DNA from 3 places in the Vreelandella sp. DA03-1M genome. Region 1 is predicted to be linked to each of the others. Evidence: predicted binding sites of a transcription regulator. Region 1 holds the regulator's gene; each other region holds the start of a gene.
The links. The regulator PhoB, encoded in region 1, activates phosphate uptake and scavenging genes when phosphate is short. The targets are predictions, from matches to a motif close to TGTCATANNNNTGTCANA.

Region 1 (4,989 bases):
GTTTCCATCGCCTACGTCATGCGTCAAATCTTTAGCGGTATATTCTGCTTGAACACTAGTACGATGGGATTCTGCCTTAATAACATTAGGGCGATCACCTACGTCGTACATCAAATCAGATGGGGTAAAAACTGCTTGTTCATGTGTGCGCTGTGATTGAGCCTGAATTGGTTCATCATTAACAGACAGATCTTGATTAGCTTTGATGGAAAAATTTGCGAATGCAACTGGGCTCGCCAGCAAACCGAATGCAAGTCCTACAACAGCTGATTTTTTAAAAAGAACGTTAAACATAGTATTACTCCAAATGACTGCTTAATACCGCTGAAGTGAAGAAAGAAGGGCCTGCTGGCTTGCTTCTCTCTGCGGTGACCTCACTGCCCTGATAAAGCACTTACAGTGCCAACTTCCACTATATTTAATAAAATTAAATAAAAACAATTACTTATTAAGTATCAATTGCGCACAATATTAAGCCACTAAAAACAAAAGCACGCAAAATACATGTGCACAAATGACACATGCGCAAAATTGTCTGTGCCTTTATGGCACACTTATCCTCAAACGCTAATGTTAAGAATTACTTTTAAAGCTAACCTCATCGCGCCTGCGCTACGTTATCGAGTAGTAGACTTAGGCTTTGTACGAAAACTGCCTGCGCTCGACAATACGGCGTTAAAAATCGCCTCGAAATGCTCATTTACACCCCGTAAACTCCGCTTTCTCGTTAATTTTTGCCTTGTCTAGTCTTCGCTCGCCGACTTTTCGTACAAAACCTAGACTACTCATGGATGAAAGGAGCGAGAATAGTTCACGATATGCACTCAAAAAGGTAGGTAGGTAGGTAGGTAGGTAGGTAGGTAGGTAGGTAGGTAAAAATAGGGAAATGCAGTAGAAGAAGCCCACAAAAAGCAGGCAGCAAAAAATTAGACCCCGACTGGCGGGGTCCGATATCAGAATAGGCTATAGGTAATAACTAACGTTAGCTCCCACTCCTTGTAGAGGACTCCAACCTTGGAATTAACCCTGACTAACGTTTGATTTCCTAGTGATTCATCCTTGAACCTGAAAAGCATCCTTGCCTTTGTAACATCCTGTCAATTACCTTTTCATCCGTTGAAAAGATGCTCTTTGATATCTAAATGATAATTAACAATTAGCTACCGCTGTTTTCTTCTACAAGCTCATCGTCGTCATACTCAGCGTCATCTGAATGACCGCTTGACTGAGGATCCATGTCGCTGGCTCTATCACCTTCGTCATGGGTTAAATCGTTAGTCATGTCTTTAGTATCATGACCGTCTGAACTATCAGTACCTTGGGGATCCATTGGTTGCTCTTCAGCTGTAATTCCCTGATTTTCATCAATAGCTGAATTTTCATCTGTTTGAGCAAAGGCTAACGGGCTTGCCATCAAACCAAAAGATACACCTAAAATGCCAGCTTTCTTGAGTAAATCCTTGGACATCATATTCCACCTCCGATCGCTGTTTATTACCGCTTGGTTAAGAAAGAAGGGCTTATATACAAGCCAGCATTTCCTGCGGTCGTCTTCCTTATTTTTAACAATGCAGCGGGCATGCCAAAAACAAAAAAAATAAAATTAAATAAATAAAAATCAATGAGTTAACTAAAACCAGTTAAGCTATAGCACTCTGTTAATATCGAAATACCAAGCCTAAAAACTGTATAAAAATGGCACATGAGTAAACTCTTACCAACCTCACATGCCAATATTGCACACCTTTACAGGTATGGTGCGAAAGGTCGCTTACTGAGACCTATACAAGACGTGAAGCGGGAAATGAGCAGCGAAAAAGCGCCCCTTTACCCGGGTGGGATTCAATCTGTAATTGCGCATCGTGGCGTAATAGTACGTGCTTGACGATTGCCAAGCCTAAGCCAGTGCCGCCAGTTGCGGTGCTGCGGCCTTTGTCGACACGGTAAAAACGTTCGGTTAGTCGGGGAATATGGACAGGATCAATCCCTTCACCATTGTCTTCCACATCGATACAGCCGCCACCAGTCGCGCTAGCTTTCCAGCGTAATGTGATGTGGCTACCTGCTGGCGTATAGCGAACGGCATTGAAAGCGAGATTAGAGATGGCGCTACGAATCTCCTGCTCACTACCCAGCAGGCGTGCATCGCTTTCAAGCGCGACAGTAATGGTATGACGCTGATTCGACAGCGCCAGCGCATCATCACAAATGCTTTGTAGCATAGGCCCTAGCGACAACGGTTGGTGATCTTTCCCCCCCTGGTCGATTTCCAACCGGGAGAGCAGCAATAGATCATTGACCAGGTTTTGCATTCGCTGCGTCTGTTCCTGCATCTGGTTGATGCTTTTGCCCAAACGCGGCGGTAACTGGTCAGCAATATCGCTGTAGGTTTCCAGATAGCCGGAAAGGACGGTTAGCGGCGTGCGAAGCTCGTGAGAGACGTTGGCAACAAAGTCGCGCCGCATCTGTTCCAGGCGGTGCAAGCGCGTGATATCCCGGGCCATTACCAGCCGTTCATCGTCACCGTACAGGGTAATTTGATACTGCAGGATTCGACGCTCGTCAATCGGCGATGTCAGCGTTAACGGCTCGCCATACTCCCGCGCATTGAAGTAGCGGATGAAACTTGGCTCGCGCAGTAGGTTGGTAATGTGCTGACCACGATCATGGGCAGTTTGTAGCCCTAGCATGTTCGTTGCAGCGCTGTTCCACCACTCTAGATCACCGTGGCGGTCGAGCATGACCACACTGTCACGCATCGCTTCAGACGACTCTTGAATACGGGCCAAAGTAGCACGCAGCCGACTTTGCGTTATACGCTGGCTTTTCTGATAGCGGTATAAACGATCAAACAATTCACCCCACATACCGTGAGCGGCAGGCGGCTCATCGTGAGGATGTAGGGTTAGCCATAAATAAAGTTCGCGTAGCTGCCGCAAGTGATAAAACAGACATACAGCAAGCCCTGCCGCAAGCCCTAGCCCTGCTGAGCCCAATAACCAGCCTAAGCAAGTACCCAGTGTGGCCAGCCACGCTAGACGCCACAGTTCACGACTCCATAGGCGCACATTTACACCCGTGCAGAGAAACGGTATCCGGTACCCCGAACCGTTTGAATCAGGTTTTGATGCACATCTCCCAGCGCTTTTCGTAAGCGTCGAATATGCACATCGACAGTACGCTCTTCGACATACACATTACCACCCCATACTTGGTCAAGCAGTTGGCTACGTGTGTAAGCGCGCTCTTGATGGGTCATAAAAAACTGCAGAAGACGATACTCGGTCGGGCCCATTTCTAGCGCTTTGCCGTGAGCGCTTACCCGGTGGCTAACCGGATCAAGCAACAGGCCATTAATCTCAATCGGATCTTCAACGCCACGCGGTGTCGCGCGGCGCAGCACTGCTTTTAACCGTGCCACCAATTCGCGGGGCGAAAAGGGCTTGGTGATATAGTCATCGGCACCGGCTTCAAGCCCTTGGATCTTATTATCCTCTTCGCCTTTAGCGGTGAGCATGATAATGGGGATCTCAGCGGTGGCTTCTTCGCGCTTCAAACGCCTAGCCAGCTCAATACCGCTGGTGCCAGGCATCATCCAGTCAAGCAGCAATAAATCAGGTTGGTGGTCAACCACCATGGCGTGAGCATCCTGGGCGTTATCTGCTTCGAGCACACGGTAGTCAGCCATTTCCAGCGCTACCGCGATCATCTCGCGAATCGACGATTCATCATCGACAATCAGAACGGTTTTGGCGGTCATACCAGAGCCTCACGGTGTGCAAAAAAGCCAGTTCAAAGAAAACAGTCCAAAAAAACAGTTCAATGACATGTCAGTGACGATAACACCATGACTTGATGACAGTTACATGACAATGACAGTTACTGACCCACCGCAGGCCACCAACTTAGCGCAATACCAGCAAAAATCAGCAGCCCCGACCAGTGATTATTCAGAAACGCCTGGAAACAGGGATCCCGCTCCTGATAACGAATTAAGTGCTGCTGATGCAGGAAAGTCGCCGCCATTGCAGCGAGCCCTAGCCAAAAGAACCCACCTAACCCGACCCGCCAGCCTACCCAGGCCAGCAACCCCAGGGTGGCTACCTGAAGCAGGCCGATTATCAGGCGGTCCGCGTTGCCAAACAGCACGGCTGTCGATTTAATGCCAATTTTTAAATCATCGTCGCGATCGACCATGGCGTATTGCGTGTCGTACGCCACCGTCCATAGCACGTTTGCACAGAAAAGCAGCCACGCTTCCAACGGCACATGGCCCAGCACGGCGCCAAAGGCCATTGGAATTGCCCATGAGAATGCCGCCCCCAGCACCACCTGGGGAAAATGGGTATAACGCTTCATGAACGGGTAAATAACTGCCAGAAATACCCCGCCCAGCGAGAGCAGCACCGTAAACCAATTCGTCAGTAGCACCAGAATAAACGCTGCGGCCACCAAACCAATAAACAGCAATTGAGCCTCGGTTTCGCTGATTCGACCGGTGGCGAGCGGGCGATGCTTAGTGCGTTTCACATGGCCATCGAAATGGCGATCTGCATAATCGTTCACCACGCAGCCAGCCGCGCGCATGACGTAAACACCGGCCACAAAAATCAGCAGCACATCACGGCCGGGTACCCCTTCAGCGGCAATCCACAGCGCCCAAAGCGTCGGCCACATCAACAGCCAAGTGCCAATGGGTCGATCCAAACGCATCAGCTGTATAAAATCTGCCACGCGAGCCCATCCCTTCGGCCGCAACAGTGAACGATCCATGCTTACCTCACGAAAAATAAGATGCAGGCGCTAGCCTAGCGCGATGGCAGATCAAGGTCATCCGCCATCGCACGCAAAAAATACTCTTGCACCAACAACGACAACCCACCGTGATTACCGCCGTGATAAAACACTGAACGTCGGCCCCAGGTACAGTCACTTTCGATACCGTTCATACGAGCAAATAAGGGGGATTGGGTAGTGGCTTCAAGCGGC
Region 2 (4,989 bases), 370 kb from region 1:
ATCCATCGCCCCGGAAACGTCATGCGTTTAGTTTGCATGGGCAGCTCTTCAACCTATCAAAATAACTTCGCCGCCGACCCAAGAGGGTCGGCGGCGAAGTAAGTGCTTATTTACTGGTTGGCGGATTCAAAGTCACGCAGCAGCGCATTGCCGCGCTCTACCGCGTCGTCTGCGGCTTCCTGACCCGATTTACCACCGGTCATCACGGCTTCCATCTCTTCGGAAATGATGTCGCGAATCTGTACGAAGTTGCCAAAACGAAGGCCTTTCGAGTTCTCGGTCGGCTCGTTGAGCGTCATTTGCTGCAGAGAAATATCCGCACCGGGGTTCTCTTCGTAGTAGCCTTGCTCTTCACTCAAATCCCAAGCGGCTTGGGTAATTGGCAAATAGCCTGTTTGCTGATGCCACTCTGCCTGTACTTCAGGCTGAGAGAGGTACTCAAAGAAAGCGGCAACGGCTGCATACTCATCATCGCTGTGGCCTTGAAGTGCCCAAAGCGTAGCGCCACCGATGATCGAGTTCTGCGGTGCGCCTTCTACGTCGTCGTAGTAGGGTTGCATGCCAAAGCCGACTTCAAATTCTGAGTTGGCGGCGACATCGGCGCGGGAAGCAGAAGAGCCAAAGAAAATCGCACAGTCCTGAGAATAGAACATCGGCTCGGAATCCGGGCCGGTGCCGGGGCCAGCCCAGCGGTAAATGTTCTCTTCCTGCCAATCGTGTAGGTTATCCCAATGACGGGCGACCAGCTCATTGTTGAAATTTAGCTCGGTTTCCATGCCGCCAAAACCGTTTTCCAATGTGCCGAGCGGCGAGTTATGCATGGCGGAGAAGTTTTCCAGCATTACCCAGCTAGGCCAAGACGACGTGAAACCGCAGCTAGCCGCCCCGGATTCGACGATTTGACGAGAGGCTTCTGCCAGCGCTTCCCACGTTTCGGGCGGCTGTTCAGGATCGAGGCCCGCTTCCTCAAATACGTCGCGGTTGTAGTACATAATCGGCGTAGAAGAGTTGAACGGGAAAGAGAGCATGTTGCCATTGGTATCGGTGTAATAACCGACCACGGCGGGCAGGAAGGCCTCATTATTGAAAGCGCGACCGTGCTCTTCCATTAGTTCATATACCGGATAGATGGCGCCTTTGGCGTTCATCATGGTGCCGGTACCAACTTCAAATACCTGCAGGATATGTGGCTGTTCGTTTGCACGGAAAGCGGCAATGGCACCGGTCATGGTTTCGGCATAGGTGCCGCGGTAGCTGGGCGTGACCTGGTACTCGTCTTGGGACTGGTTAAAATCCTCGGTGATGCCTTCAAGGATTTCACCGAGCTGGCCGCCCATGGCGTGCCACCAGCTAATTTCCGTGGCGGCCTGGGCGGATAGACTTAGGCTGGCAGTCGCCACCCCAACAGCAAGCGCGTGCAGTGTAAAACGTGACATAACAGCTCCTTGTGGGTCCGAACTCAGTCAGGCATGCAGTGCGGTTGTTAAGATTTTTGGATGCACTGAACAGTAGAAAGTGACGGTGACGTTTTGATGAAGGCAAGGTGAATACAAGATGACAGCTGGCGTGCCGGGCAGAGTAGGCGAAGAGTCTGAGGGGTGTTAGGGTTAGCGGTAAGCTACTTTTAAAAAGCTGTTGCTGAAAAGCTATTTTGGAAAGAGAACATAATGCCTGACGCTATCGCTCTACTCGAAAAACTGGTTGCCTTTGACACCACCTCCAGCGAATCCAATTTGGCGCTGATTGAGTATATTGAAGGCTATTTGGCCGAGGTTGGCGTTAGCGCCGAGCGGGTGATGAGCCCCTGCGGCACCAAGGCCAATTTGATCGCCAGGGTCGGCCCAGACGCGCCAGGTGGGGTGATGCTTTCTGGGCATACCGATGTGGTGCCGGTGGCAGGGCAGCCTTGGTCGAGCGATCCCTTTACCCTGCGCGACGGTAATGATGGGCGGCTCTACGGGCGGGGTACCTGCGATATGAAAGGTTTTATCGCCTGTGTCTTGTCGATGGTGCCTAATTGGGCGAAAGCGCCTCTGCAGCAGCCCATTTATCTTGGCTTCTCTTACGATGAAGAGATCGGCTGCGTGGGTGCGCCCAGCCTGATTAAACGCTTTTACGAGCACTACTCCACCACCGCCCATGTGATTGTTGGCGAGCCCACCAGTATGCAACCTGTGGTCGCGCAGAAAGGCGCTACCAACCTGCGCACTACGGTGACTGGCCAGGAAGCTCATAGCAGCCAAGTGAATCAAGGCACCTCAGCCATTCACGTGGCGGCAAGGCTCGTCACCTTTATTGAAGACACCATGGCGGCGTTGGTCGAAGAGGGGCGAGTTGATGAAGCCTTTAACGTGCCTCACACCAGCCTACATGTGGGTAAAATCAAAGGCGGAACGGCCATCAATATTATGGCGCGGGAGTGTCAGTTCGAGTGGGAAATTCGCCACCTGCCGACCGACACCTTCGATGAGATATACGCGCGCTTTGAAACGTTTTGTGAACAGCTAACCGGCGAACTTAAGGCCAAAGGTAAGCACGTTGACATCACCACTGAGCCGCTAAACGTGACAGTGCCGGGCTTGGCCGACCGCGATAACGACCAGGTGCTTCGCTTAGCCAAAGACCATTTGCCAGCAGGGTGCTGCGACCATGCGGTGGCTTACGCTACAGAAGCAGGGCAGTTCCAGGGCCAGGGCTTACAAACCATTATTCTCGGTCCTGGCAGCATTGCCCAGGCGCATCAGCCCGATGAGTATATCGATATTGAACAGCTCGAAGCGTGCGAGGATTTTCTAACCAAAATGGGTAAGGCGCTCGAAAGGCCTGCTGAAGGAAGTTAATGGTCACCCAATAAAAATCCCACCCGGTTAAAGGGGTGGGATGTTTGGCGTTACCATTTCAGTGCTGAGGATGTTGTTCAAACAGCTCAGCTTTTGCATGGCGCATCACATCTTCGCACGCCTGCTGTTGGGCTAACTGCGTCAACAGGCGCTGAGTTACTTCGAAGCCCTTGCCTAAGCAAGTGTCCACTTCCTGTGGGCTAACGGCTGGCGTCACGCGGTAATCGATTTTTACCGTGCGCCCGCCGCCTTCCAGTCGATCCGCAACTCCCCTGAGCCGCCACGCGATTTTCTCTTTCCAAGTTGCTGATTCTTCCGCGCCTTCGTTTACGCTAAACGTGCACTGCCATTCCGGTTTAAATACCTTCATAGGAGAACCTCCAAAAAATTTGGAAAGAATGATCAATCGTGATTCGTACTCCGTCGTCTGAATATGTTGCCCCACCACTATATACCTAATGCAGGGAGAATATCGAAACAAAACTGATACACGTCGGGCGACGCGCATAGGGCGTATCGGTTAGGCTAGGTAGAGTGTAGCTAGTGAGCCTTATTATGACCCGAACGACTAATGTAAGTTGCCCCTGTGATAGCGAATTAATGCTGGATAACTGCTGTGGCCGTTACCATCAAGGTGGCGTCGCGCCGACGCCTGAAGCGCTAATGCGCTCGCGCTATTCGGCCTTTGCATTGGGCTTAAGCGACTATCTGTTGGCCACGTGGCACCCCACCACACGGCCCGCAGAGCTTGCGCCTGATCCTGAAACCAAGTGGAAGAGACTGGTGATTGTGAGCGCCGAGCCAGCGCTTGCGGAGAGTGGTCAGGTGCATTTTCGGGCATTTTTCTATGAACGAGGGCATGGGCGGAAACGCTGGCATGTATTGGAAGAGGTATCCCGGTTCGTGCACGAGCAGCAGCGCTGGTGGTATGTGAATGGCACCCCCACGCTTACCCGACTAAAACCCGGCCGCAATGAACCGTGCTTATGTGGCAGTGGGCGTAAATTAAAGTTATGTTGTGGTGAGTAGGCGCGAAGCACTAATAAGAATGAGGCAAAAAAATGAGCCCAAAAAAGGGGTTAGCGTCAAGTCATCACCGGGGAAAGGGTGGCTTGAACAAACGCTTAAAAATGACGCTTACAGCGTGGATGGGAACATGGCTATGCATCTGGAGCTTTACCACGCTGGCAGATAATCCCTTTCCCGACACCGACATTACGCTAGTCATACCCTTTGGCCCTGGGGGTGCCACCGATGTACTGTTTCGTGACATATCTGTGGAAGCACAAACCTATCTAGATACCGCGATCAATATCGTTAATATTGCGGGCAGTGGTGCGACGCGTGGATCACAAACTGTCAAAGATGCAGAGGCCGATGGTCATACACTGCTAGGCAGTCACCAAACCATCGACCTTGCATACTTTGCGGAGCTGTCTGCTTATTCTCATCATGCCTTTGCGCCTGTTGCACTACTCACGCGAACAGTGAACATACCCGCTACCTATCCCGGCCACGCTGCTCAACGTGCCAGTGATATTCCTGCGTTAGTCGCGGAGCAGGCTGAACCGTTAACGTTTGGCGTAGTCCCCACCTCCACTGACCATTTTTTTTGGCTGCATTTTTTCCAGCAAACGGGTATTGATGCCCAAGAAATAGTGTTCATTCAGTACCCTGATACTGGATCACAAGTGACCGCATTACTTGCTGGTGAGATCGATTTTGCGATGCTTAACCTGCCCTCAGCAAGTGAATTGTTCGCTACCAATGCACTCACGCCGTTGGGCGTGGCAAGTAACACTAGGTTAACCGCGTTGCCAGCAGTACCCACTCTACTAGAGCAGGGTATCGAGCTGGTGAATACCACTGACAGGGGTGTTTTTGCACCGTTGAACACTCCCCCCGAAAGATTAGCGATACTGGCCAATGCCTTTGAGCAAGCGCTGGCTCAGCCAAAGCTGGCGCGCACTATTGAACATAGTCATGGCTCTCTAATCGACTATCGTCCGCTTAACGACTATGCCGATTATCTTAACCATCAGTACACGCTGTTAAAGTCGCTGTCGGAAAGCGTCGCGTTTGAACGTTAGCCATCAGTGTCGTGCTAAGTAGGAGTTCCGTAGCACATGCCGATTAATACCCGTGATCT
Region 3 (4,989 bases), 1.5 Mb from region 1:
TGTACTGGCACGAACGCCTCAAAAGGCGCGGGGAAACCCGCGCCTTTTGTTATTTCTGACGCCTGTGCTGCAAGACGGTAGTGCTGGATAGTGTCATAAATCCGCCTGGTCTATTACGGTTTGGTGTTTTTCAGACAATGTCTAGATTGGCTGTGATGTCGGTGGTCGAACGTCCTCGCTCCGGCTAAGATACCCCTCTTCATTATTGGCTACGCTGTAGTATTTAAAGGAGCTCGCTATGCAGGACCAGCCTTCTGCTGATAAAGAAACGGCAGCGCTAAAACTGCCGCCGCACTCTCTGGAGGCGGAGCAGTCGGTATTAGGCGGGCTAATGCTGGATAACCAAGCCTGGGATAACGTCTCAGAGCGCTTGGTGGCGGATGATTTCTACCGTTATGAGCACCGTTTAGTGTTCAACGTGATGATTCATCTGGCTGAATCCGGTCAGCCATTGGACGTGGTAACGCTTTCCGAAGCGCTGGAAGCGCGTGATCATTTGGATACAGTTGGTGGTCTGGCGTTTTTGGCCGAGCTTGCGCGTAACACGCCCTCTGCCAGTAATATTCGCGCCTACGCCGATATCGTGCGTGAGCGGGCAACGCTGCGTAAATTGATCCGGGCTGCTAACCAAATCGCCGATAGCGCTTTTTCCCCTCAAGGGCGTCCGGCGGATGAATTGCTCAATGAAGCGGAACGGTTAGTGTTCCAGATTGCCGAGGAGCGTCCTAAAACCGGCGGTCCTATCGGTATGAGCGATTTGCTGACCAAAGCCGTTGATCGCATTGATGAGCTGTTTAACCTGAAAGGTGAAATGACCGGGCTTTCCACCGGTTTCCGTGACTTGGATGAGATGACCACTGGTCTCCAGCCGTCGGATATGGTGGTGATTGCAGGTCGTCCCTCCATGGGTAAAACCACCTTCGCGATGAACCTGGTTGAGCATGCGGTTATTTCCAGCGACAAGCCGGTCATGGTCTTCTCTATGGAGATGCCCGCCGAATCCCTGATGCTGAGGATGCTGTCATCGCTGGGTAGGATTGACCAAACCCGCGTACGTACCGGGCAGTTGGAAGATGAGGATTGGCCGCGCTTAACCTCCGCCGTCAATCTGCTCAAAGACAAACAGCTGTTTATCGATGATACCGCGGCCTTATCGCCAAATGAGATGCGCTCACGGTTGCGTCGGGTGGTGCGTGAGCATGGCAATATTGCACTGGTGATGATCGATTACCTTCAGTTAATGCAGATCCCCGGCTTCAATGAAAACCGTACCGGTGAAATTTCTGAAATCTCGCGCTCGTTGAAGGGCTTGGCGAAAGAGTTTAATTGTCCAGTCGTGGCACTTTCCCAGTTGAACCGCTCGTTGGAGCAGCGTCCGAATAAACGGCCAGTCATGTCGGATTTGCGTGAGTCGGGCGCCATTGAGCAGGACGCGGACGTCATTGCCTTCGTTTATCGCGATGAAGTCTATAATCCAGATAACCCCGATAACCAAGGTATCGCGGAGTTAATTATTGGTAAGCAGCGTAACGGCCCGATCGGCACCGTTCACATGGCGTTTATCGGTAAATATACCCGCTTCGAGGATTTGGCCCCGGATAGCTACGGTCAAGCATTCGGCGACTAGGTTTTTACAGGCTGGTTTGGGAAGACCGGTTTCAAAGCCAGCTTTGTGATGAGTCACTTGAGGATGGGGAGCGAGCTCGTATAATGCCCCACCCATGATATGCAAATAAACGGGAGTAGCAAATGGCAGGTGGATTTCGGCGCGGTAATCGGCAGCGTCTTCCTAAGCTAGAAGGTCGCGGTGAGCTTGAAGCACTGGAGCGTGAAGGGCCTTTCAAAGAATGGTTAGGTATGCCAGACCTTTATCGCTACCATTTGGTCGTGGAGGGGGAAAAGTATAGCTATCAAACCGAAGATGGAGAGCTGCCCGTTAAGGTGGGGGATAAGGTCGTGTTTCGCTACAAAGAGACCAAAGGCGGCAACTGGATTGACCGTAATTCACTTGGCAAAGCCATCGACCCTTCTGAATACCAGTAAAATAACGACTTCTTGACGCTTCGGTCAGGAACTCTCTTGCGCTATTGCCCTCGAATGCAGTTGAAAATTAGTGGTTAAGAAATCAGTTGTTGAATAACCCACTATTGTGCGTCTATCTTTTAATGGATGTCACAACACTGCAACAACAGGGCAACAGGAACGTCATAGGGTGCAGTCATGCTGTGCCCTGATGCCATACTTGATGACATAGACAAATAACAGGAGGGAACCATGGAACTGAAGGATCTTAAGCAGTTTGTCGCCAGCCACGACAACTTTGAAATTCGCGTGATTACCCATTCGGGTAGCCGTTTTTATCAGGTTGAGCTGGAAGATGTTGAAGGCGAGCGCCATATGCTGATGCAGCGTTCTAAGCCAATGCTATTTCGCTCGCTGGATGATGCCTATATGGAACTCAAACGGGCTGGCATTCACCGCGCTTACTTAGTACAGCACGTGCCGCACGATGAAGTAATTGGTCGTGACGCTCATTACAGCGAGCCGCTTACATCGCGTATGCCGTTAGTATTTTAAGTTTACGCGCTAACCCAAACGCTTCACGTATAAATCGTTAACTCTTAGCTTTACGCTTTTCCCACCACCGCCCGATTCGTATTCGACGACGGGCAAAATAACGGTAACCGGCATTCATCACGCCGCGTACACCCGGTAAGCATGAAATCTTCACCAGCCGCCGGTAGCCCAACACTGCATAGAGGGCACGGCTGGCATCCATCCCGATATACCACTCTCCTTGGCTATCTTGTAGATGTAGTTGGCCCATCATCGCATTAAATTCCTGCCCGTACGCCTGAGCGTTAAAGTCACTGGCCTGGATATCTACCAGTGCGATGCGTTCCTGGTGACGATGCTTTTTAAGCCATGCCACTTCTTGCTGACAAAAAGGGCAGTGGCCGTCATGAAACAGCGTAACAGGGAGCGATGCCTTCAGTGGTGAGTAGCGGCTCATTGTTATTCCTTATTGGCGTTCTGTTGTGGATATTGCATAGCCTGCCGTGTGGCAGGATTGCCCGTAGCCTGGTGATGTCTCCAGTTGTGATAAAAAGTTTTCAGCCTGCTGGCGAATAGCTTCACGCTTCTCATCGGTCATGCGCCTCAGGGAGCCGTAGATTAGCTTCATGCGTGGGTTTTTATTTAATCGCTCCGCATTGGCTTCAAGGAAATGCCAGTAAAGGCTATTGAAAGGGCAGGCGTTGGGGCCGATGACCTGTTTTGGCGAGTAGCGGCAGTGCTGGCAGTGATCCGACATTTTGTCGATATATTTACCCGAGGCGCAGTAGGGCTTAGAGCCCATCAAGCCACCATCGGCATGGAGCACCATTCCTAGCGTATTAGGCAGTTCCACCCACTCGCTGGCATCGGCGTAGACCGCTAAGTACCAATCGCACAGAGCTTCCGGTTTGACGCCACAAAGGAGGGCAAAGTTGCCCGTGACCATGAGTCGTTGAATATGGTGGGCGTAGCTATTGTCGATGGTCATTTGAATAGCGCGCTGCAGGCAGCGCATATCGGTATTCGCATCCCAATAAAAGGTTGGCAGTTCACGCGTAAAGCCGAGTGGGTTGGTGCTTTTGTAGCTGGGCATCTGTGTCCAGTAGAGCCCACGTACATACTCGCGCCAGCCAAGAATTTGACGGATAAAGCCTTCAACTGCATTAATCGGGGCATCACCTGCGTAATAACACTGTTCTGCGGCTTCGCAAACCTCATGGGGAGAGAGTAGGCCGATGTTCATCGCGGCAGAGAGTCGCGAGTGATACAAATAGGGTGCGGAATCGCTGATGGCATCCTGATAGCGGCCAAACTGAGCCAATCCATGCTGCATAAAGTGCTTAAGATCCACTAATGCCTGCTTGCGGGTCACCGGAAGGTTAAAGTTCGTCAGTGTGCCCATATGGTCACTAAAGTGGCGTTCCGCATCGGCCAGAGCGTCTTGAGTAAGCTTGTCCTGGCGGTGTTGAGGCAGCTCAGGAAATTCAAGCGCTGACTTGATGGGCTGGCGATTATCATGGTCAAAATTCCACTTACCGCCAGCGGGCTCATCGCCCTCCATCAGAAACCCGGTACGCTTACGCTGTTCACGGTAAAAATACTCAAGTCTTAACTGTTTGCGACCACTTGCCCACTGACTAAAATCGTTGGGCGACGTAAAAAAACGCTCATCTTCAAGAAGCCGCCAGGGAATCGTGGCGTTTTCACGCTGCTGCATCGTCTTCCACAGCCGCCACTCTCCAGGCCGCGCAACGCGTATCTCGTCGCAGCCATACTGTGCGGCTATACGCTCGGCTTCCTCAATGAGGGAGTGGCAATTATCGGCATCATCCAGGGCGCTGTAATGGACTTGGAAACCCTTATCACGCAGTGCCTGGGCAAAGTGACGCATGGCGGCCAAAAAAAGGCCGATTCTGTGAATATGATGAGGCACATAGCGTGCTTCTTCAGCGACTTCGCACAGAGCAACGACCGCATTGGTGGGGGCTTCTTGCAGCGTTGTTAGTGAAAAAGAGAGCTGGTCGCCGAGTACTAGAAGCAGAGGCTTAGACATGAGTTGGCCTATAGTTATACAAATGATGTCAATAGTATAACTTTATGCCGCCGCTTTGCCGAAAAGTGATAGGATTTAGCCCTCTGGTATTCATAAATTGTATTAGTGATCAGTGACACCGTTATTTTCCAGGAGCAAGTGTAATGACCGAAAATGTCGTCAAGGATCAACCGGGCGAGGGTCGGTTGGCCCATGCACCTAGTGATCACCCGTCGGTGCCTCGTGCCAAGGTCGGTGTTGTGCTCGCGAACTTGGGAACACCGGATGCCACCGACTACTGGTCAATGCGTCGCTACTTGAATGAGTTCCTGTCCGATAAGCGCGTGGTCGACTATGCCGGTTGGAAATGGCAGCCACTGCTGCAGTTGATTATTTTGACT

Region 2: the regulator PhoB is predicted to act here: its motif matches at 1,543-1,560, upstream of ugpB (sn-glycerol-3-phosphate ABC transporter substrate-binding protein UgpB).
Region 3: the regulator PhoB is predicted to act here: its motif matches at 2,171-2,188, upstream of ACXUPB_RS14080 (DUF6482 family protein).

Annotation. Positions count from the first base shown of each region.
Region 1 is NZ_CM146798.1:4,545,074-4,550,062, forward strand. Features, by position in the region: gene ACXUPB_RS21185 (hypothetical protein) at 1-294, opposite strand, end outside; gene ACXUPB_RS21190 (hypothetical protein) at 1,157-1,471, opposite strand; gene phoR (phosphate regulon sensor histidine kinase PhoR) at 1,782-3,068, opposite strand; gene phoB (phosphate regulon transcriptional regulator PhoB) at 3,071-3,760, opposite strand; gene ubiA (4-hydroxybenzoate octaprenyltransferase) at 3,880-4,773, opposite strand; partial or broken gene ACXUPB_RS21210 (chorismate--pyruvate lyase family protein) at 4,809-4,989, opposite strand, start outside.
Region 2 is NZ_CM146798.1:210,942-215,930, forward strand. Features, by position in the region: gene ugpA (sn-glycerol-3-phosphate ABC transporter permease UgpA) at 1-38, opposite strand, end outside; gene ugpB (sn-glycerol-3-phosphate ABC transporter substrate-binding protein UgpB) at 111-1,436, opposite strand; gene argE (acetylornithine deacetylase) at 1,668-2,840, shown strand; gene ACXUPB_RS01015 (hypothetical protein) at 2,899-3,210, opposite strand; gene ACXUPB_RS01020 (YchJ family protein) at 3,396-3,869, shown strand; gene ACXUPB_RS01025 (tripartite tricarboxylate transporter substrate binding protein) at 3,902-4,930, shown strand; gene ACXUPB_RS01030 (hypothetical protein) at 4,967-4,989, shown strand, end outside.
Region 3 is NZ_CM146798.1:2,995,880-3,000,868, reverse strand. Features, by position in the region: gene dnaB (replicative DNA helicase) at 239-1,627, shown strand; gene ACXUPB_RS14085 (hypothetical protein) at 1,750-2,043, shown strand; gene ACXUPB_RS14080 (DUF6482 family protein) at 2,275-2,577, shown strand; gene ACXUPB_RS14075 (thiol-disulfide oxidoreductase DCC family protein) at 2,615-3,013, opposite strand; gene ACXUPB_RS14070 (cryptochrome/photolyase family protein) at 3,023-4,609, opposite strand; gene hemH (ferrochelatase) at 4,753-4,989, shown strand, end outside.